Regions from separate parts of the Enterobacter nematophilus genome, predicted to be linked through region 1. Evidence: predicted binding sites of a transcription regulator. Region 1 holds the regulator's gene; each other region holds the start of a gene.
The links. The regulator PurR, encoded in region 1, represses purine synthesis genes. The targets are predictions, from matches to a motif close to CANGCAAACGTTTGCNTG.
Positions count from the first base shown of each region.

Region 2: OSH03_RS04615 (amino acid aminotransferase) is a predicted target of PurR. The motif match lies at 2,973-2,990, and genes of this name have one in related genera.
Region 3: raiA (ribosome-associated translation inhibitor RaiA) is a predicted target of PurR. The motif match lies at 2,665-2,682, and genes of this name have one in related genera.
Region 4: purM (phosphoribosylformylglycinamidine cyclo-ligase) is a predicted target of PurR. The motif match lies at 3,283-3,300, and genes of this name have one in related genera.

Region 1 is NZ_JAPKNE010000001.1:572,821-578,572, forward strand. It holds gene OSH03_RS02655 (MFS transporter) at 1-978, opposite strand, end outside; gene cydH (cytochrome bd-I oxidase subunit CydH) at 1,142-1,231, opposite strand; gene purR (HTH-type transcriptional repressor PurR) at 1,529-2,554, shown strand; gene punR (DNA-binding transcriptional activator PunR) at 2,572-3,483, opposite strand; gene punC (purine nucleoside transporter PunC) at 3,598-4,797, shown strand; gene cfa (cyclopropane fatty acyl phospholipid synthase) at 5,096-5,752, shown strand, end outside.
Region 2 is NZ_JAPKNE010000001.1:956,289-962,040, forward strand. It holds gene asnS (asparagine--tRNA ligase) at 1-1,176, shown strand, start outside; gene OSH03_RS04610 (porin) at 1,781-2,869, shown strand; gene OSH03_RS04615 (amino acid aminotransferase) at 3,054-4,244, shown strand; gene OSH03_RS04620 (MBL fold metallo-hydrolase) at 4,292-4,939, opposite strand; gene mepK (peptidoglycan L,D-endopeptidase MepK) at 4,960-5,511, opposite strand; gene ldtD (L,D-transpeptidase) at 5,686-5,752, opposite strand, start outside.
Region 3 is NZ_JAPKNE010000012.1:3,020-8,771, forward strand. It holds gene yfiH (purine nucleoside phosphorylase YfiH) at 1-665, opposite strand, end outside; gene rluD (23S rRNA pseudouridine(1911/1915/1917) synthase RluD) at 662-1,642, opposite strand; gene bamD (outer membrane protein assembly factor BamD) at 1,774-2,511, shown strand; gene raiA (ribosome-associated translation inhibitor RaiA) at 2,780-3,121, shown strand; Phe leader region at 3,225-3,350, shown strand; gene pheL (pheA operon leader peptide PheL) at 3,226-3,273, shown strand; gene pheA (bifunctional chorismate mutase/prephenate dehydratase) at 3,381-4,541, shown strand; gene OSH03_RS20520 (SMP-30/gluconolactonase/LRE family protein) at 4,538-5,410, opposite strand; gene tyrA (bifunctional chorismate mutase/prephenate dehydrogenase) at 5,471-5,752, opposite strand, start outside.
Region 4 is NZ_JAPKNE010000007.1:87,314-93,065, reverse strand. It holds gene ppk1 (polyphosphate kinase 1) at 1-1,363, opposite strand, end outside; gene purN (phosphoribosylglycinamide formyltransferase) at 1,547-2,188, opposite strand; gene purM (phosphoribosylformylglycinamidine cyclo-ligase) at 2,185-3,222, opposite strand; gene OSH03_RS17305 (6-phospho-beta-glucosidase) at 3,489-4,919, shown strand; gene upp (uracil phosphoribosyltransferase) at 5,087-5,713, shown strand.

The sequences.
Region 1 (5,752 bases):
CGAGAGGCCCGGCGCCTCATGGGCGACGCGCATCACGCGCATCTGCAGCGGCGGCACCACGGCAAAGGTAGCGGCTCCCCAGACGACCATCGCAATCGCCGCGCCGAACTCATTCCGCGCCAGCCACGGGATAGCGACCATAATGACAATCAGCAGAGTTAAAAAGCCCTTCAGCGTGCCGCTCACGGAACGGTCGGCAAATTTCCCGCCGAGATAGTTGCCAATCGAGAAGCCGACGCCAATCAGCACCAGCATCGCGGTAACGAAGAGAGGCGTTGCGTGGGTGATATCGTGCAGCACCGGTGAAATATAGGTGTAGAGGGTAAACATCGCCCCTGCCCCCAGCACCGTGGTGAGCAGCGCGGAGAGTACCTGCGGGCGCATCAGCACCGCCAGCTCTTTACGCACTTCCGGACGTTCTCCGGCGCTGCCTTTCGGCAGGGAGAAGAACAACGCCACCATCGCGACCACGCCCAGCCCGGCCGTTGCCAGGAAAGACATACGCCAGCCGATCGCTTCACCCAGCCAGGTCGCCGCCGGTACGCCGCCGATGTTGGCAATCGTCAGCCCCATAAACATGGTCGCCACGGCGCTTGCCTGCTTGTGTTTTGGCACCACGCTTGCGGCCACGACCGATCCCAGCCCAAAGAAGGCACCGTGGTTGAGGCTGGTCAGAATGCGAGACAGCATCAGGGTAGTGTAGTCCGGCGAAATGGCCGAAAGCACGTTGCCCAGGGTGAAAATCGCCATCAGGAAAATCAGCGCATTGCGGCGCGCGCGGTGCGAAAGCAGAAGCGTCATCAGCGGCGCCCCCACCATCACGCCGATGGCGTAGGCGCTGATTAACATCCCGGCGGCCGGGATCGAGACGTCCACGCCCCGGGCGATTACAGGCAGTAACCCCATCGGGGAGAATTCAGTGGTGCCAATCCCAAAAGCGCCAATCGCCAGGGCCAGCAGGGGAAAATTGATTTTCATGCGTCAACTCCGGATGCCGTGTCATGTAGTGACACAGAACAAAGAAGCGGAAAGCATGACATCAATCACAAAAAATGAGAAGTTAACAAAATGGCAAAAGATTTTTGCCAGGGAAGTAACAATCGGGACGTTCGGGAGGGAGAAGGCTCTCCCCCCGCGTAAATCAGTGCAGCGCAGCCGTCAGGCCAGCCGCCACAATCAGCGCCAGCACAATAACGGTGGTGAACAGCGAAAACTTCAGATCGGAACTCATCAATTTTTCTCCTTTTAATCCCCCCACGAAAAGTGAGCTTGCTCATTTTTGCACAGTTTACGTCAAAAATCTTCCATGATTTAAGCTGATAAACACTTTACCTCTTCCCCTTTTCATCAAGATAGGCCAAAATTCCACGCTAAATTTATTAGCGTACCGGCCATTGACCCCCTCCTGACGTCCCGTGTCGTTTTCCCGGCGTGCCGCAATCCAAAATTGCGTGATAAGGGTGAGAGAAGGCAAACGTTTACCTTCAAGTTTTTCAGGAGCTTAGGATATGGTCTGGAGTGACATTTAATGGCAACAATTAAAGACGTAGCAAAACGCGCAAACGTTTCCACTACAACCGTATCACATGTAATTAACAAAACCCGCTTTGTGGCGGAAGAGACGCGCAACGCCGTCTGGGCAGCAATTAAAGAGCTGCACTACTCCCCGAGCGCGGTTGCGCGCAGCCTCAAGGTTAACCACACCAAGTCTATTGGTCTGCTGGCGACCAGCAGCGAAGCGGCCTATTTTGCCGAGATCATTGAAGCGGTAGAGAAAAACTGCTTCCAGAAAGGCTATACCCTGATTCTGGGCAACGCCTGGAACAGCATTGAAAAACAGCGCGCCTACCTGTCGATGATGGCGCAAAAGCGCGTGGATGGCCTGCTGGTGATGTGCTCCGAGTACCCGGAATCCGTGCTGTCGATGCTGGAAGAGTATCGCCATATCCCTATGGTGGTGATGGACTGGGGCGAAGCGCGCGCCGACTTCACGGACTCCGTCATCGATAACGCCTTCGAAGGCGGTTATATGGCGGGCCGTTATCTGATCGAACGCGGCCACCGCGAGATTGGCGTGATCCCGGGCCCGCTGGAACGCAACACCGGCGCTGGCCGCCTGGCCGGCTTTATGAAAGCGATGGAAGAAGCGCTGATTACCGTGCCGGAAAACTGGATCGTGCAGGGTGACTTCGAGCCGGAATCAGGCTACCGCGCGATGCAGCAGATCGTCTCTCAGCCGCACCGTCCAACCGCCGTCTTCTGCGGGGGGGACATCATGGCAATGGGCGCGCTCTGCGCTGCCGACGAGCTGGGCCTGCGCGTCCCGCAGGATATTTCCGTGATCGGGTATGACAACGTGCGCAACGCGCGCTTCTTCACGCCAGCGCTGACCACCATTCACCAGCCGAAAGATTCGCTGGGTGAAACCGCCTTCAATATGCTGCTGGACAGGATCGTCAACAAGCGTGAAGAGTCGCAGTCCATTGAAGTTCACCCTCGCCTCATCGAACGCCGTTCCGTTGCGGACGGTCCGTTCCGCGACTATCGTCGTTAATCTCATTGCGGAGCCAGTCAGTCTGGCTCCCGCAGCCACTCCCGGTTAAGCGTTTCGCTGTCCCCCAGATAATCCAGAAGCCAGGCCATGGCGGGCGAGACATCATTTTGTTGCCAGGTGAGGCAGCAGGCCGCATCCGGGAACGGATTCTCCAGCGTCAGTTCAACCCACTCGCCGGTGTCGATGCGCGGACGCGCAAAATGAACGGGTACCATCGCGACGCAGAGCCCGGCGCTGAGGCACGTCGCCGACGATTCCCAGTCAGGGGCCACCACCCGCCGCTGGTTATCTAAAAGCCAGGTAATACGCTTGGGCAGAGAGCGGGAGGTATCCTCCAGCACCAGCGACGGCCAGCTGCGCAGCGTATCGTCGCTCAGCGGCCCTTCCATCTTCGCCAGCGGATGATCGCTTGCCACCACGCATTTCCAGCTCAGCATGCCCATATCGCGAAAGGCGTAACGTCCACCGACCGGGATCGCCTGGGTCGCACCAATCGCCATCTCTGCCCTGCCGTCCGCCAGCGCATCCCAGACGCCGTTGAACACCTCCTGCGAGACCCGCAGCTCGACATCCGAAAAATGACGATAGAAGTCGACGATCATCTGCCGGGTGCGTTCGGGCTTAACGATGTTATCCACCGCGATGGAAAGGTGTCCCCGCCAGCCGTTCGCGATCTGCTGGCACTGCTCGCGGGTGATCTGCATTTTTTTGATAACAGAACGCCCTTCCTTCAAAAACCACGCCCCTGCGGGCGTTAATTCCACATCACGATGCCGCCGTTCAAACAGCGGAACCGCCAGCCACTCCTCAAGCTGTCGCACCGTATAGCTGATGGCCGAAGGGACGCGGTGCAACTCCTGCGCCGCCCCGCTAAAGCTGCCGTTACGCGCGACAGCATCGACCACTTCAAGAGAATAATCTGACCACATTTTCTGCCTGCAAAAAATTTGAATGCACCCGCCAAATATTAGCGTTTCACAAGCGGCTTTGCACTCCCTACACTCAGCGCCAACGTATACCTGCCTCCTCAGGAGAATAAAACAGTGCAACCCAGGAAAGGTTTTTTAGTCTGGCTCGGCGGCTTAAGCGTGCTGGGCTTTTTGGCCACCGATATGTACCTGCCGGCTTTCGCCGCCATGCAGGAAGATTTGCAAACCCCTGCCGCCGCCATCAGCGCCAGCCTGAGTTTGTTCCTCGCCGGTTTTGCCTTCGCGCAGCTGCTCTGGGGACCGCTCTCGGATCGCTTTGGGCGTAAACCGGTGTTGCTGCTGGGGCTGGCCATTTTTGCCGTGGGCTGCCTGGGGATGCTATGGGTGCGCGATGCCACCTGGCTGCTGGTGCTGCGGTTTGTTCAGGCGGTCGGCGTCTGTGCCGCGGCCGTGACCTGGCAGGCGCTGGTCACCGACTACTACCCGGCAAACCGCACAAACCGTATTTTCGCCACCATTATGCCGCTGGTGGGGCTCTCACCGGCCCTCGCCCCGCTGCTGGGCAGCTGGATCCTCGCGCATTTCGACTGGCAGGCCATCTTCGCCACGCTGTTTGCCATTACGCTGGTGCTGATGCTGCCGGCGTTCGCCCTCAAGCCCGCGCATAAAAAAGAGGCGCACGCAGACGCGAAGCCGATTACCTTCACCTCCCTGCTGAGCGCTAAGGCGTATCGCGGCAACGTTCTGATCTATGCCGCCTGCTCGGCGAGCTTCTTCGCGTGGCTGACCGGGTCGCCCTTTATTCTGCACGATATGGGCTACAGCCCGGCGGCCATTGGCCTGAGCTACGTTCCGCAGACCATCGCGTTCCTGGTTGGCGGTTACGGCTGTCGCGCGGCGCTGCAAAAATGGGAAGGTCAGCAGATGCTGCCGTGGCTGCTGGTGCTCTATGCGCTGAGCGTCATCGGCACCTGGGCCGTTGGCTTTATTCCGGGCGCAGGTCTGGCCGAAATATTGATTCCATTCTGCGTGATGGCCATCGCGAACGGGGCGATCTACCCTATCGTTGTGGCGCAGGCGCTGCGTCCGTTCCCGCAGGCGACAGGCCGCGCGGCTGCGCTGCAGAACACCCTGCAGCTGGGGCTGTGCTTCCTGGCAAGCCTGGTGGTCTCCGCGCTGATTGCCACGCCGCTGCTGACGACGACCAGCGTGATGCTGGTCACCGTCGCGCTGGCGGCGTTGGGTTATCGCATGCAGGCCGCCGCGCAGCGCGCGCAGGATAAGAGCACGCAGGTGGAAACCTCGCATGCCTAATCGCGCCAGAAACTATGTTAATTTTCAGTGATTAGGTTGCTAAGAATTTTCTATTGAATCACCAAATTTTGAGGCCTATACTAAATTTGGCTCGATTAAATACGATAAATATTAAGTGTTAACGGGAGCCGGAGCGCTCCCGTTTTACCATGGAAGGCATTTCGGCAAGGGTTATCTCCCTTCCTCTGTTCTACGTCGGATACTAGCCTCGCGGTATTTACCGTGAGATTTCTCACAAACCAAAAAAAGCGTCTACGCTGTTTTAAGGTTCTGATCACAGTAGGGTGATGGAGAAGCTATGAGTTCATCGTGTATAGAAGAAGTCAGCGTTCCGGACGATAACTGGTCCCGGATCGTCAGTGAACTGTTGGGACGTGCGGGCATTACAATTAATGGCTCATCCCCCTCCGATCCTCAGGTTAAACATCCCGATTTTTTTAAACGCGTGTTGCGGGAAGGTTCGTTAGGCCTGGGAGAAAGCTATATGGACGGCTGGTGGGAGTGCGAACGGCTGGATACTTTTTTCGCCAGCGTGCTGCGTGCCGGTCTGGAAAAACAGCTCCCCCGCAATCTAAAAGACACCCTGCGTGTCGCCTCTGCCCGTCTGTTTAACCTGCAAAGTAAAAAACGCGCCTGGATCGTCGGCAAAGAGCATTACGATCTCGGCAACGATCTGTTCAGCCGCATGCTGGACCCCTTCATGCAATACTCCTGCGCCTACTGGAAAGAGGCGTCGACGCTTGAAGAGGCTCAGCAGGCCAAGCTGCGCCTGATAAGCGAGAAATTGCAGCTTCAGCCCGGCATGCGCGTGCTGGATATCGGCTGCGGCTGGGGCGGGCTGGCCTATTTTATGGCGAAGCACTACGGCGTTAGCGTGGTCGGCGTCACCATTTCAGCTGAACAACAAAAAATGGCGCAGGCGCGCTGCCAGGGGCTGGATGTTGATATCCGGCTG
Region 2 (5,752 bases), 380 kb from region 1:
GTTACCGGTGTGGTTGTCGCATCACCTGGCCAGGGTCAGAGTTTCGAGATCCAGGCCTCAGCCATTGAAGTCACCGGCTGGGTTGAAGATCCGGACACCTACCCGATGGCGGCAAAACGTCACAGCATAGAATACCTGCGTGAAGTCGCACATCTGCGTCCGCGTACCAACCTGATTGGTGCGGTGGCTCGCGTGCGCCATACGCTGGCCCAGGCGCTGCATCGCTTCTTCGATGAGCAGGGTTATTTCTGGGTGTCGACCCCGCTGATCACCGCGTCCGATACGGAAGGCGCAGGCGAAATGTTCCGCGTCTCGACGCTGGACATGGAAAACCTGCCGCGCACGCCGGAAGGTAAAGTGGACTATGACAAAGACTTCTTTGGTAAAGAAGCCTTCCTGACGGTATCCGGTCAGCTCAACGGCGAAACTTACGCCTGTGCGCTGTCTAAAATCTATACCTTCGGCCCAACCTTCCGCGCCGAAAACTCCAACACCAGCCGCCACCTGGCGGAGTTCTGGATGCTGGAGCCGGAAGTGGCGTTTGCCGATCTGAATGACGTTGCAGGTCTCGCAGAAGCGATGCTGAAGTACGTCTTCAAAGCGGTGCTGGAAGAGCGTCCTGACGACATGAAGTTCTTCGCAGAGCGCGTTGACAGCGATGCTGTAGCGCGTCTGGAGCGTTTCGTCTCTGCCGACTTTGCGCAGGTGGACTATACCGACGCGGTAGCGATCCTCGAAAAATGCGGTGAGAAGTTTGAGAACCCGGTTTACTGGGGCGTCGATCTGGCGTCTGAGCACGAACGCTATCTCGCCGAGAAACACTTCAAAGCGCCGGTTGTTGTTAAAAACTACCCGAAAGACATTAAAGCCTTCTATATGCGCCTTAATGAAGACGGTAAAACCGTGGCAGCGATGGACGTACTGGCGCCGGGCATCGGTGAAATCATCGGTGGTTCTCAGCGTGAAGAACGTCTGGACGTGCTCGATGCGCGCATGGAAGAGATGGGTCTCAACCCTGCGGACTACAGCTGGTATCGCGACCTGCGCCGTTATGGCACCGTTCCGCACGCCGGTTTTGGTCTGGGCTTCGAGCGTCTGATCGCCTACGTTACCGGCGTTCAGAACGTGCGTGACGTGATCCCGTTCCCGCGTACTCCGCGCAACGCCAGCTTCTAAGTAACACCACAGACAATGGCCAGCATTTGCTGGCCATTATTTTATTCTGTCTTGTCAGTTTTTGTCAGCGTAAAGTCAGCCTTTTTAAACCACCACCCCGTCACAACCACTACCTGTTACGTTTTGTTTCCGCGAAATATCCAGCCACAAAAAATAAACCTCAGTCTTATTGCGATTATTACACCCTGAAGTAATAGCACAAATTTCAACCAATTTTCAGCCATCCAGAAGTCTTTTTTCGGTCATAAGAAAAAACGAGTCGTTTAACATCCGTTTATAGGAATTGCCTTTATCCAAATTAAACATAAGGAATTCATATATATAGGAAACAAACTGATGCTTAATTCGCCAGAGGGTTCCGAAATTTGAGATGGTTCACAAAGTTCCCAAAAATACACATTTAGTTACACATATTTTCTTTCTGTAACTCAATCTTGAAAATTGTAGCACTTTCAGGCTAGCGAAACGCTTCGGTGAATGGAAAGATGCCTGTCAGATACATAAAGACACCAAACTCTCATCAATAGTTCCGGAAATATTTATTGACAGAATTTATTGGCGGCGGTGGCGAGTGTCATAAAAAAACCAATGAGGGTAATAAATAATGATGAAGCGCAATATTCTGGCAGTGGTAATCCCTGCCCTGCTGGTAGCCGGTGCAGCTAACGCTGCAGAAATCTATAACAAGAACGGCAACAAACTGGATCTGTACGGAAAAGTGGTTGCCGAGCATGACTTCGTCACCTCAGGTGACAACACTGACAGCAGCGACGCTACCTATGCGCAGATCGGTTTCAAAGGTGAAACTCAAATTAATGACCAACTGACTGGTTATGGTCAGTGGGAATACCGTGCCCTGGCAAGCCAGGCAGAAAGCAACCAGACTCAGCGTACTCGTCTGGCGTTCGCTGGTCTGAAAGCCGGTGATGCAGGTTCAATCGACTACGGTCGTAACTACGGTATCGTTTACGACGTAGAATCCTACACCGATATGGCGCCATCCTACTCTGGTATGACCTGGGCCAACTACTCTGATAACTTCATGACCGGCCGTACCACGGGTGTTCTGACCTATCGTAACTCTGACTTCTTTGGTCTGGTTGACGGTCTTAGCATGGGCCTGCAGTACCAGGGTAAAAACGAGCGTGACGACGTTAGAACGTCTAACGGTGACGGCTTCGGTACTTCTGTAGGTTATGAATTCGGCGAAGGTTTCGGCCTGATCGGTGCATACAGCAACTCTGACCGTACTGATGCGCAAAGCGCTGATGGCAAAGGTGAGAAAGCTGAAGCATGGGCAGTTGGCGCGAAATACGACGCAAACAACATCTACCTGGCAACCACCTATGCTGAAACCCGCAATATGACCCGTGAAGATGACGGCTCATTCGCGAACAAAACTCAGAACTTCGAAGTTATCGCCCAGTACCAGTTCGACTTCGGCCTGCGTCCTTCCGTGTCTTACGTTCAGTCTAAAGGTAAAAACCTGGCACAGCGTGGCACCTTCTCCGGCGGCGATGCTGACCTGCAGAAATTTGTTGAACTGGGTGCGACTTACTACTTCAACAAAAACTTCAACATCTATGTTGACTATCAGCTGAACCTGATCGACGACAGTGACTACTCTCGTAGCGTTGGTATCGTGAACGGTAAAGACGACCAGGTTGCAATGGCTGTAACTTACCAGTTCTAATCAGTACACCACTTTGTTATATGCATAATGAACAGGGCTTCGGCCCTGTTTTTTTATGCCTGACAGAAAATAATGGCGACTTTTGAAAAGCCGCACGCTTTTCGTCGCAAACGGTTGGCATTTTGTAAATCTACCGTTAACCTGATAGCGGATTTCACTTCTGTAATCACAATGGAACTTCGTCATGTTTGAGAACATTACCGCCGCTCCTGCCGACCCTATTCTGGGCCTGGCCGATCTGTTTCGTGCCGACGACCGCCCTGGCAAAATCAACCTGGGTATTGGTGTATATAAAGATGAAACCGGCAAAACTCCGGTACTGACCAGCGTTAAGAAAGCTGAGCAGTATCTGCTGGAAAATGAAACCACCAAAAACTACCTCGGTATTGATGGTATCCCTGAATTTGGTCGCTGCACCCAGGAGCTGCTGTTCGGTAAAGGCAGCGCAATCGTGAGTGACAAACGTGCGCGCACGGCGCAGACCCCTGGCGGTACCGGCGCGCTGCGCGTGGCGGCGGATTTCCTTGCGAAAAACACCTCTGTTAAGCGCGTATGGGTGAGCAACCCAAGCTGGCCGAACCACAAGAGCGTATTCAACTCTGCGGGCCTGGAAGTGCGCGAATATGCTTACTATGACGCGGCAAACCACGCTCTGGACTTTGACGGCCTGCTGGCAAGCCTGAGCGAAGCGCAGGCGGGTGACGTGGTGCTGTTCCACGGCTGCTGCCACAACCCAACCGGTATCGATCCAACGCTTGAGCAGTGGGAACACCTGGCGAAGCTCTCCGTTGAGAAAGGCTGGCTGCCGCTGTTTGACTTTGCTTACCAGGGCTTTGCCCGCGGTCTGGAAGAAGATGCCGAAGGCCTGCGCGCGTTCGCAGCCGTGCATCAGGAGCTGATCGTTGCAAGCTCCTACTCCAAGAACTTTGGTCTGTACAATGAGCGTGTAGGTGCCTGTACGCTGGTTGCGGCTAACGATGAAACCGCCGATCGCGCCTTCAGCCAGATGAAGTCCGTTATCCGCGCTAACTACTCTAACCCGCCGGCACACGGTGCGTCTGTTGTTGCGACCATTCTGAGCAACGATGCGCTGCGCGCGATCTGGGAACAAGAGCTGAACGATATGCGTCAGCGTATCCAGCGCATGCGCCTGCTGTTTGTGAACACCCTGGCTGAGAAAGGCGCTGACCGCGACTTCAGCTTCATCATCAAACAGAACGGCATGTTCTCGTTCAGCGGCCTGACCAAAGAGCAGGTTCTGCGTCTGCGTGAAGAGTTTGGCGTGTACGCCGTGGCCTCTGGCCGCGTGAACGTTGCAGGCATGACGCCTGACAACATGGCGCCACTGTGCGAAGCGATTGTCGCCGTCCTGTAATTTGCGCCCACAAAAAAGCCTGCGTAAGCAGGCTTTTTTTATGCTGGTTACCAGACAGGCATCTCATCCTGAAGGAACGGGTTATGGAGCCGTTCATAGCCCAGCGTCGACATCGGACCGTGTCCAGGGATAAACGTTACGTCATCACCCAGCGGCAACAACTTCTGTTTGATCGACTGAATCAGCTGCCCGTGATCGCCGCGCGGAAAATCGCTGCGTCCCACGCCACCTTTGAAAATCACATCGCCGGAAATCAGCAGACGGGACTGGTCATCAAAGAAGACGATATGGCCTGGCGTATGCCCAGGACAATGCAACACCTGTAAAGTCACATTCCCTACGTTAACGCGCTCTCCTTCGTTCAACCAGCGATCGGGCGTCAAAGGCTGACACTCATCAAGGCCAAACATGCGGCTTTGGGCGGGTAACCCCTGCAGCCAGAACTCATCTTCTTTTTCCGGGCCGATAATCGGCACACCGTAGTGTTTAGCCAGTTCAGCCGCTGCGCCTACATGGTCGAGGTGACCATGCGTCAGTAAAATCTGCATCAGCGTCACGCCGCTGTCGGCAACGTCCTGCTTGATTTTCTCAGCGTCACCGCCGGGATCGACAAGCGCGGCCAGTTTGGTTTGCTCGCACCAGATTAATGAACAGTTCTGGGAGAACGCGGTAACCGGAATAATACGATAGTTCATACTGCTCCTGTGTTTCGTTATTACCAGTGCCGAACCGGCCCGGTATCAATATGCACAAAGTTGCTACGTGGGTAATATCCTACACCACCAGCGCGCATAGATAACGCGGCTTTGCGAATATTGGCTAACGAAACGCCTTCAATATGGAAATCCATTGCCTGTCCCTTCGTGTGGTAGCTTTTTTTCGCTACACCACGGCTATGGGCGCGCAGTTCATTATTGGTATCAATTGAGCGATAACCAGAAATAAGCTGCACCGGCCTGCTGGTGCCCAGAAGGCCCTGAAGGCGGAAAAGCTGATCAAACAGTCCAGGGTCGATGGCTTTTACTTTATTCGCGCGGAAATCACGGAAAAAATGGTTGAGTCTTGCTAATTCATCCTGAATATAGCCTCTGCCATCGAAAAACTCCGCTTTTAGCGACTCACCAGTGTGAAGATTGCTGAGCGTTAAAACGCGCGGACGAGGTGTCGAGAGGGTGGCAAATGCTGGCGTCGGTAAGATGGCCGCTGCGCCAAGCGCAACACCACCTAACGCCAGCAGCTTGCGGCGATTAGCGTCAAATTTGTCCATGATAATCAGGTCTACAGGTCAAAGAAATCGTAATATGCTTAGCGCACGAAGGGCACCTTAACTGGCAAAACAGAGTACGTCAAGGCGCCCAACCCCAGTGAATACGCGGCTTACAGCGATATTGGCCCCGATTCACCATAACTTACGACAATCATTTTTCCCGAACTGCTTCATTTACCTGATTAATTGTTCCGCTTTTGGCAAAATTTGTGCGCCGGATCGCGCGGTGAGATCATAATTG
Region 3 (5,752 bases), on a different contig from region 1:
CCCTTTTCGGTGAACGTACAGCGATCGCCGCCGAAGATCTGCGTTATGCCAATATTATTCAGGCGCTGGCGGGCGAGCTGGTAAATATCCGCCAGATATTTTTCCCCGGCAGGCAGGAAGGCCTCAATGGCTTGCGGATCTTTTTCCATAAAGGCTTCGCGAACCTCTGGCCCCACTTCAAAAGCGCGAGGGCCAATCGCCGGACCAAGCCAGGCCATGATATTAGCGGGATCATCATTAAAGCAGGCGACGGTCTCTTCCAGCACGCCCTCGCACAGGCCACGCCAGCCCGCATGCGCGGCAGCCACTTCAGTGCCCGCGCGGTTACAGAACAGAACCGGAAGACAATCGGCAGTCATTACGGCACAAACCGTGCCCGGCGTATTACTGTAAGAGGCATCGGCGCGTTTAGAAGCGTAAGGTTCTCCCGTCAGCTTCAGTACCGCTTTACCGTGAACCTGCTCCAGCCAGACCGGTTTCGAGGGCAGATTTCCCGCAGCAAACAGGCGCGTGCGGTTCTCTTCAACATGTTCCAGGTTGTCGCCGCAGTGCGCGCCGAGATTTAAAGACTCCCACGCGCCCTGGCTCACGCCGCCAATACGGGTCGAACTACAGGCGGCCACGCCTGCAGGCAGCGGCCACTCCGGGACAATCAGTTTGGTCATAACCAGTCCACTTGATCCTTATGTTCTTCGAAATCGGCACGCATGGCGTCAATAAGTTCCACCATATCCTGTGGGATAGGCGCATGCCATTCCATCTGGATACCGCTGATGGGGTGATAAAGACGCAGCATGGTCGCGTGCAGCGCCTGACGATCGAATTTACGCAATACGCTGATGAACTCATCCGATGCGCCTTTCGGCGGACGCGGACGACCTCCGTACACCTGATCCCCCACCAGCGGATGGGTAATGTGCGCCATATGTACGCGGATCTGGTGAGTACGGCCGGTTTCCAGGCGCAGGCGCAGGCGCGTATGAATACGGAAGTGCTCCATAATGCGATAGTGCGTCACCGCCGGTTTACCCATCGGATGCACCGACATATGGGTACGTTTCGTCGGGTGACGGCTGATCGGCTCTTCTACCGTGCCGCCAGCGGTCATGTGCCCAATGGCTACCGCTTCATATTCGCGGGTGATTTCACGCAGCTGCAGCGATTCCACCAGACGGGTTTGAGCGGGAACGGTCTTCGCCACCACCATCAACCCGGTGGTGTCTTTATCCAGACGGTGAACGATGCCCGCACGTGGGACATCCGCAATCGGCGGATAATAATGAAGAAGTGCGTTAAGTACCGTACCGTCAGGATTACCCGCGCCCGGATGAACAACCAGGTCGCGCGGCTTGTTGATCACCAGAATGTCATCATCTTCATAGACGATGTCCAGTGGGATATCCTGCGGCTCGAAGCGGATTTCCTCTTCGATTTCAGCATTGATGGCAACAGCTTCCCCACCAAACACTTTCTCTTTTGGTTTGTCCCAGATCTTGCCGTTTACCAGCACGCGCTGGTCAAGGATCCATTCTTTTATGCGTGAACGCGAATAATCAGGGAACAATTCGGCCAAAGCCTGATCTAAGCGTTGACCGAGCTGATTTTCGGAGACTGTTGCGGTGAGTTCTACTCGTTGTGCCATAAACTGCTTCTTTGTTTAACGTTGGGTTTTACGGCTTTGCCGTTTAATATAGTGTGCTATTGTAGCTGGTCTTAATCGGGAGCAGGAACAGAGTTTCTCCCGGACAAACATTTGAGGAAAGTCAAAACGTCATGACGCGCATGAAATATCTGGTGGCAGCGGCCACGTTGAGCCTGGCTTTGGTGGGCTGCTCCGGTTCGAATGAACAGGTCCCTGACAATCCGCCGAATGAAATCTATGCGACTGCACAACAAAAGTTGCAGGACGGTAACTGGAAACAGGCGATAACGCAACTGGAAGCGTTGGATAATCGCTATCCATTTGGTCCGTATTCGCAGCAGGTACAGTTGGATCTTATCTACGCCTACTACAAAAATGCCGATCTGCCGCTGGCTCAGGCAACTATCGATCGTTTCATGCGTCTGAACCCGACTCATCCTAACATCGATTACGTTATGTACATGCGCGGTCTGACCAACATGGCGCTGGACGACAGTGCTCTGCAGGGCTTCTTTGGCGTAGATCGCTCCGACCGTGATCCGCAGCATGCGCGCGATGCCTTCAATGACTTCTCCAAGCTGGTGCGCGGCTATCCGAACAGTCAGTACGTCACAGACGCGACCAAACGTCTGGTGTTCCTGAAAGATCGTCTGGCGAAGTATGAATACTCCGTTGCGGAATACTATACCCGCCGTGGCGCATGGGTTGCTGTGGTTAACCGCGTAGAAGGTATGCTGCGTGATTATCCGGATACTCAGGCAACGCGTGACGGCCTGAAGCTGATGGAAAATGCTTACCGTCAGATGCAGATGACCGCTCAGGCTGAAAAAGTGGCGAAAATCATCGCCGCGAACAGCAGCAACACCTGATATCGCTTTAATGCAAAACGGCAGCCCGAAGGCTGCCGTTGTTTTATTCATTTCAGACATCCGCTGAAGCGCTTTAGCCCCAACACATCCCGTCAACTATGACCGCAATTCGAGCCTTCCACAAGGTAAATCTCACCTCTTCCTGCCCTGCCTCACAAAAAAGATTCCCTGACAAAAACCGACAAAATAACGTGATCTAAATCACACATTTTGACATTAGGTCGGGTATGCTGGAATCACCAAGACGGAAAGACAAGAGGTAAAATTTATGACAATGAACATTACCAGTAAACAAATGGAAATTACTCCGGCAATTCGCCAGCACGTCGCAGACCGTCTCGCCAAATTGGATAAATGGCAAACACACTTGATTAATCCACATATCATCCTGTCCAAGGAGCCCCAGGGTTTCATCGCTGACGCAACTATCAATACTCCAAACGGCCATCTGGTCGCCAGCGCAAAACATGAGGATATGTACACCGCAATTAACGATTTGATCAACAAGCTGGAACGGCAGCTCAATAAAGTGCAACACAAAGGTGAAGCCCGTCGCGCCACAACATCGGTGAAAGACGCCAGCTTCGCGGAAGAAGTTGAAGAAGAGTAATCCTTTAAATTGAGTGTACCGCCAACGCGCCTTCGGGCGCGTTTTTTATTGACAGGGTGAAAACAGTACGGGTACTTTAACGGTATCAATCACAGGATGACTTTATGAAACTTACGCCGTTCTTCTTCGCATTCTTTTTTACCTTCCCCTAAACGGGAGGCGTTTCGTCGTGTGATAAAGAATGCGAAGACGAACAACAAGGCCTCCCACACCGGGGGGCCTTTTTTATTGATAACGATAAAATGAGACAGGCAACACTATGACACCGGAAAACCCGTTACTGGATCTGCGAGTAAAAATCAGCGCGCTGGATGAAAAATTACTGGCGCTGCTGGCCGAACGCCGCGCGCTCGCCATTGAAGTGGGCAAAGCCAAGCTGGACTCCCATCGCCCGGTGCGTGATATCGACCGCGAGCGCGATCTGCTGGAGCGTCTGATCCAGCTCGGTAAAGCGCATCACCTCGATGCCCATTACATCACCCGGCTGTTCCAGCTCATCATTGAAGACTCTGTACTCACCCAGCAAGCGTTACTCCAGCAGCATCTGAACAAAACCAACCCGCACTCGGCGCGCATCGCCTTCCTCGGGCCTAAAGGCTCCTACTCTCACCTGGCCGCACGTCAGTATGCCGCGCGCCATTTCGAAGAGTTTATTGAAAGCGGCTGCGCAAAATTCGCCGATATTTTTAACCAGGTTGAGACCGGCCAGGCGGATTACGCCGTCGTGCCGATTGAAAACACGAGCTCCGGTGCCATTAACGACGTCTATGATTTGCTGCAGCATACCAGCCTGTCTCTGGTCGGCGAACTGACGATCCCTATCGATCACTGCGTGCTGGTCTCCGGCTCAACCGACCTGAGCACGATCGAAACCGTGTACAGCCATCCGCAACCGTTCCAGCAGTGCAGCCAGTTCCTGAACCGCTATCCGAACTGGAAAATCGAGTACACCGAAAGCACCTCGGCGGCAATGGAAAAAGTGGCGCAGGCCAACTCCCCAACCGTTGCGGCGCTCGGCAGCGAAGCGGGCGGCGCGCTGTATGGCTTACAGGTTCTGGAACGCAATCTTGCTAACCAGACGCAAAACATCACCCGCTTCGTGGTGCTGGCCCGCAAGGCAATCAACGTATCAGACCAGGTGCCGGCGAAAACCACGCTGCTGATGGCGACCGGCCAGCAGGCGGGCGCGCTGGTAGAAGCCCTGCTGGTGCTGCGCAACCATAATCTGATCATGACCAGGCTTGAATCACGCCCAATCCACGGTAATCCATGGGAAGAGATGTTTTACCTCGATATCCAGGCCAACCTGGAATCTGCATCCATGCAGAAAGCCCTGCGCGAACTGGGTGAAATTACCCGTTCAATGAAAGTGCTGGGCTGCTATCCGAGCGAAAACGTCGTGCCGGTCGATCCAAGCTAGCATTCAATAAAACGGCTTTTCTTCATCCCTGCCACATTAACCGGCAGGGTGAAGACGGCACCGGAAAGCGGGTACTTCGCCACCTCCTCCGCATCCATATTTTCCCGCGTGGTGGTAATAAACAGCGTTTTCATGTCATCGCCGCCAAAGCAGACCATCGTCGGGCAACGCACCGGCATGCGGTATTCTTCCAGTTGCTCCCCCTGCGGTGAAAAACGCGCGATACGCCAGCCGTCAAACAGCGCGCTCCAGTAGCAGCCTTCCACATCCATCGCCGCGCCGTCGGGTATCCCTTCTCCCGCTTTAAACTGACGAAACACCTCGCGCCTGCCGGGTTCACCCTTTTCATCAACTGGCGTGCGGTATATAACGCCGTTTGGCGTATCAGAGGTAAACATCCATCGCTTATCCGGGCTAAACGCTAAGCCGTTATGCCCGTGAATATCACACTGGATCACTTTCGGCGTCAGGTTGTTGTCGATGCGCATCAGCAGCGCGCCGTTGTAATCTCCCGGCCCCCAAAACGTGCCCGCATAGAAGCGTCCCTGATGGTCAGTACCCCCATCATTAAAACGCGCGAGCTGCGGGTTTGAGGGGTTATCGCACACCTTGCGCTGCAGGAGCCCATGCTTATCGGCAAGCCAGATGCCGTTGCGCATAGCGACGATAAAGCCGCCTCGCTTGCGCAGGGCAAAGCAGCCCACCTCTTCATGGAAGGAAAGCACGGTATGTTCCGCCGTCGGCAGATGGTAGCGGTGGATCTCCCCTTCCAGAATATCCGCCCAGTAAAGCGCATTTTCTTCTGCGCTCCACGTCGGGCATTCGGGCAGATGCCCGGTGTAGTTCAACAGCAGCTGCGGTTCAGCCATGACAGTTCCCCAAAATGAAAAAAGCCAGCAATGCTGGCTTTCAGTATATACATCATTGGATTACTGGCGACTGTCATTTGCCTGGCGCAACAGCGTGCGGCTTTCACTCTGGAAACGCGTAGCGTAATCGCCGAACCAGTGCTCCACTTTGCGGAAGCTGTCGATAAACGCCTGCTTGTCTCCGTGCTCCAGCAGCGTAATGGCTTCGCCAAAGCGCTGATAGTAGCGCTTGATCAGCGCCAGGTTATTTTCAGACGACATAATGATGTCGGCGTAAAGCTGGGGATCCTGCGCAAACAGACGCCCGACCATCGCCAGCTCAAGACGATAGATTGGTGAAGA
Region 4 (5,752 bases), on a different contig from region 1:
TGCCGATGTGGGCGTAGCGCACCACGTCGTCGCCCTCTTTACGCGAGATCAGGAACAGCTTGGCGTGAATTTTCAGCCCCGGCGCGGAGAAGATCACGTGCACGCCCGATTCCGTCAGGCGGCGCGCCCAGTGGATGTTCGCCTCTTCGTCGAAGCGCGCCTGCAGCTCAACCACCACGGTCACTTTTTTGCCGTTGTGCGCCGCGTGGATCATCGCGTCGATGATGCGGGAATCTTTTGCCACGCGGTAGATGTTGATTTTGATAGCCAGCACGTTCGGGTCGAACGACGCCTGACGCAGCAGCTCCAGCACGTGTTCAAACGTGTGGTACGGGTAGTAGAGGAGCACGTCGCGCTCGCGAATGGCGTCGAACCCGTTGCGGAACTTATCGAACCAGATATGACGCAGGCGCGGCAGCGGCTTGTTCACCAGATTGGCTTTGCCGACGTTCGGGAAGCCAATAAAGTCTTTAAAGTTGTGGTAACGGCCACCCGGCACGATGGAGTCATAGCGCGAAATGGTCAGTTTTTCGCGCAGCATCTCTACCATAGCGTCCGGCATATCGCGCTGATAGACAAAACGCACCGGTTCGGCCGTCAGGCGCTGTTTCAGGCTGGAGGACATCAGCTCCATCAGGCTGGCTTCCATCTCGTGCACCAGGTCATATTCGGCGTCACGGGTCATCTTCATCGAGTAGGCGTTTAACGCATCGTAATCGAAGAAGCCTTTGAAAATATCGTCCAGACAGTAGCGCAGGATGTTATCCAGCAGGATCATCGGCTTGCGTCTGCGCGGGGTTTCCGGCGGCAGGTTCACAAAGCGCGGCACCTTGTCGGACGGGATCTCCAGCAGGGCGTAACGGATGGATTCACCGCGAATAATTTCCACCGCCAGATAGGTATAGTCATCCTTCAGGAACTGCACCAGATCGGTTTCGCGGTTGATGAGAATCGGGGTAATGTGCTGGCGCAGGTACTGTTTAAAATAGTGGCGCAGCCAGTTTTGTTGGTTAACGGAAAGCTGACGTTCGTTAATCAGGAAGATTTGATTGCGCGCCATCTCCAGCAGCAGTTCGTTATACAGGCCGTCAAATTCCTGATCGGCTTTCAGCACGCGGGACTGGATTTTGCCCAGCAGATGCCGCGAGTGCGAGTTTAAGCCCTGTTCTTCGCTGATGATGATCCGTCTTTTCAGCTCGGCAAAGCGAACCTTGTAGAACTCATCCAGGTTGTTGGAATAAATGCCTAAAAAACGCATGCGTTCGATCAGCGGGTTGCTTTTGTCTGCCGCTTCCTGGAGTACACGTTCGTTAAATGCTAACCAGCTTAGCTCTTTCTCGATATATAACTTTTCCTGACCCATTACAGCTCACACTCCAGTTCAATCACAGGACGTGGTAAATCCGTCTCGTCCTTATTATGGCGAGCATTTCCACGATATGTCCAACAGTGCCAGAAAAGTATGACAGTTATTTTTTTTGTTGGGGAATTTAGCGGGTTGGGGGAGGGAATATCGGGTAAGCGGAGCGCCACCCGACATAGCAAACTACTCTTCGGCCGCATAACCCTGCGGGGGTAACTTCACGCCGTCCAGCCAGGCCGTGCCGTCGCGCATCGCCAGACGCCCGTCAACAAACCAGCTTACCACCAGCGGGTAAATGGCGTGTTCCTGAGCCTGCACGCGTTCGGTCACGTCGTCTTCGTTGTCGCCGTCAAAGACCGGGACTTTCGCCTGGAGGATCACCGGGCCGCCGTCCAGCTCGTCGGTCACGAAATGGACGGAGGTGCCGTGTTCCTCGTCGCCGTTTTCCAGCACCTGTCGATGGGTGTGCAGGCCGGGATATTTTGGCAGCAGGGAAGGGTGAATATTCAGCAGACGACCGGCGTAATGTTCGACGAAGGCCGGGCTCAGAATACGCATATAGCCCGCCAGCACCACCACGTCCGGCGCGTAGGCGTCAATCTCCTGCACCAGCTCGCGGTCAAAGGCTTCACGTCCGGCGAACTGACTGGCTTCCAGCGCGTGCGCAGGAATGTTCGCTTCCCGCGCGCGCTCAAGGCCGAACGCGTCGGCCTTGTTGCTGAAAACTGCCCGAATGGTGCCATTGATTTTCTTCTGTTTGCAGGCGTCTATGATTGCCTGCAAATTGCTTCCGTTGCCGGAAATGAGCACCACGATGTTTTTCATTCAATGACCACACGCTGTTCGGAATCGGAGGCTTTAATCGTACCGATTTTCCACGCGTTTTCACCTTTTTCGGTCAGCAGCTTAACCGCTTTATCCGCTTCACTTGCGGGCAGGGCGATAACCATGCCCACGCCGCAGTTGAAGGTGCGGTACATTTCGTGAGAGCTCACGTTGCCTGCGGTCTGCAGCCAGTTGAAAACGGCTGGCCACTGCCATGAGGATTCGTCGATCACCGCCTGAGTGTTGTCCGGCAGCACGCGCGGAATGTTTTCCCAGAAGCCGCCGCCGGTCAGGTGGGCAATGGCGTGAACGTCAACGTTTTCGATCAGCTCCAGCACGTTCTTAACGTAGATGCGGGTTGGGGCCAGCAGGTGGTCGGCCAGCGGTTTGCCGTCCAGCTCGGTGGTCAGCGGGTCGCAGCCGCTCACTTCGAGGATTTTACGCACCAGAGAGTAGCCGTTAGAGTGCGGGCCGCTGGAGGCCAGCGCGATCAGCACATCGCCATCGGCCACTTTGCTGCCGTCGATAATTTCTGATTTTTCTACTACGCCGACGCAGAAGCCCGCGACGTCATAATCTTCGCCGTGGTACATGCCCGGCATTTCAGCGGTTTCACCGCCCACCAGCGCACAGCCGGACTGCAGACAGCCTTCGGCGATACCGTTAATGACGCTGGCTGCGGTATCCACATCCAGTTTGCCGGTCGCGTAGTAATCGAGGAAGAACAGCGGCTCTGCGCCCTGAACCACCAGGTCATTCACACACATCGCGACCAGATCGATACCGATCGTGTCGTGACGTTTTAAATCCATCGCCAGGCGCAGCTTGGTGCCTACGCCGTCAGTACCCGAGACCAGAACAGGTTCACGATATTTTTGCGGCAGCGCGCACAGTGCGCCGAATCCACCCAGACCACCCATCACTTCCGGGCGGCGGGTTTTCTTCACCACACCTTTGATTCGGTCAACCAGCGCATTACCTGCGTCAATATCAACACCGGCATCTTTGTAGCTGAGAGAAGTTTTGTTGGTCACGGCTTAAATCCCCACGCGATTGCATAGCTAGTAAGAAAAATCGGCGCAATTCTAACAGTCCAGGCAAACGTTTGCGAGCCTATTCTGGACGTGGGGATCTTTTTTTCTGTATAGCCCGTAAATGCAGCCAAACTTGATTCCGTTCACGAAAATGAAACCGGTTTCGGCGATCTGCTTGCAACGAATATCCCCTTTGCACATCATCGAACTGAAACCGGTTTCTGTAATTGTTTTTGCAGAAAATAACGCAGAATGAGGGAAAGCGAATGTCAGGATTCAAAGCAGATTTTCTGTGGGGTGGGGCCGTTGCGGCGCACCAGCTTGAGGGCGGCTGGAAAGAGGGCGGCAAGGGCGTAAGCGTTGCCGACGTTATGACGGCGGGGGCGCACGGCGTGCCGCGTGAAATCACCAACGGCGTGCTGGAGGGGAAAAACTACCCTAACCATGAGGCCATCGACTTCTACCACCGCTATAAAGAAGACATCAAACTGTTTGCCGAGATGGGCTTCAAGTGCTTCCGTACCTCCATCGCCTGGACGCGTATCTTCCCGAAAGGCGACGAGCTTGAGCCGAACGAGGCGGGCCTGAAATTCTATGACGATCTGTTCGACGAATGCCTGAAGTACGGCATCGAACCGGTTATTACGCTTTCCCACTTTGAGATGCCGTTCCACCTGGTGACGGAATACGGCGGCTGGCGCAACCGTAAGCTGATCGACTTCTTTGTCCGCTTTGCGAAGGTCGTTTTTGAGCGCTACCAGCACAAAGTGAAGTACTGGATGACCTTTAACGAGATCAACAACCAGGCCAACTTCCACGAAGACTTTGCGCCGTTTACCAACTCCGGGCTGAAGTACGCGCCGGGTGAAGACCGCGAGCCGGTGATGTTCCAGGCCGCGCACTACGAGCTGGTGGCCAGCGCCCTGGCGGTGAAGGCGGGGCGCGAGATTAACCCGTCACTGCAGATCGGCTGCATGATTGCCATGTGTCCTATCTATCCGCTGACCTGCGCGCCGGACGACATGATGATGGCGATGAACGCCATGCACCGTCGCTACTGGTTTACCGACGTTCACGTGCGCGGCAAGTATCCGCAGCATCTGCTCAACTACTTCGAACGTCGCGGCTTCGCGCTGGATATTACCGAAGAAGATAAAGCCGCGCTGAAGCAGGGCTGCGTCGATTACATCGGCTTCAGCTATTACATGTCCTTTACCACCAAAGCGACGGCGGACAACCCGCAGCTGGACTACGACGAGAGCAAGAGCCTGGTCTCCAACCCGTACGTGCAGAAATCCGACTGGGGCTGGCAGATTGATCCGGTCGGGCTGCGCTACTCCCTGAACTGGTTCTGGGATCACTATCAGCTGCCGCTGTTTATCGTTGAGAACGGCTTTGGGGCGATCGACGTACAGGAGAGCGACGGCATGGTGAACGACCAGTACCGCATTGATTACCTTTCCGCGCACATCCGCGAGATGAAAAAAGCGGTGGTGGAAGACGGCGTGGATCTGATGGGCTACACCCCGTGGGGCTGTATCGACCTGGTGTCTGCCGGAACCGGCGAAATGAAAAAACGCTACGGCTTTATCTTTGTGGATAAAGACAACGAAGGTAACGGCACCCTGAACCGCAGCAAGAAGAAGTCGTTCGACTGGTATAAGCAGGTGATTGCGAGCAACGGCGAGCAGCTATAATTGCTCGGTGGCACCCCGCATCCAAGCCGGAGGCTCGCCTCCGGTTTTTTTTTGTCTCTAAATCACTTTGCTTGATATACGTCAAGCAAGTTGGGTATGGCGCAATCCGAAAAAAGCGGTATAATCCCGCGATTTTTTTGCGGATGCCACCTCAGAGGAGAAAGAGAATGAAGATTGTGGAAGTGAAACACCCACTCGTTAAACACAAGTTGGGCCTGATGCGTGAGCATGACATCAGCACGAAGCGTTTTCGCGAACTGGCTTCTGAAGTGGGTAGCCTGCTGACCTACGAAGCAACCTCTGATCTGGAAACAGAAAAAGTGACCATCGAAGGCTGGAACGGCCCGGTGCAGGTTGAGCAGATCAAAGGTAAGAAAATTACCGTGGTGCCTATCCTGCGTGCCGGCCTTGGCATGATGGAAGGCGTGCTGGAGCACGTACCGAGCGCGCGCATCAGCGTGGTCGGTATCTACCGTAACGAAGAGACGCTGGAGCCGGTACCTTACTTCCAGAAGCTGGTCTCTAACATCGACGAGCGTATGGCGCTGGTGGTTGACCCAATGCTGGCGACCGGCGGTTCAATGATCGCCACCATCGACCTGCTGAAAAAAGCGGGCTGCAGCAGCATTAAGGTTCTGGTTCTGGTGGCGGCACCGGAAGGGATCGCTGCGCTGGAAAAAGCGCACCCGGACGTTGAGCTGTACACCGCGTCTATCGACCAGGGGCTGAACGAGCACGGGTACATCATCCCGGGGCTCGGCGATGCCGGCGATAAAATCTTTGGTACGAAATAATCGAATAACGATAAATAAGCCGACTTTGATAGTCGGCTT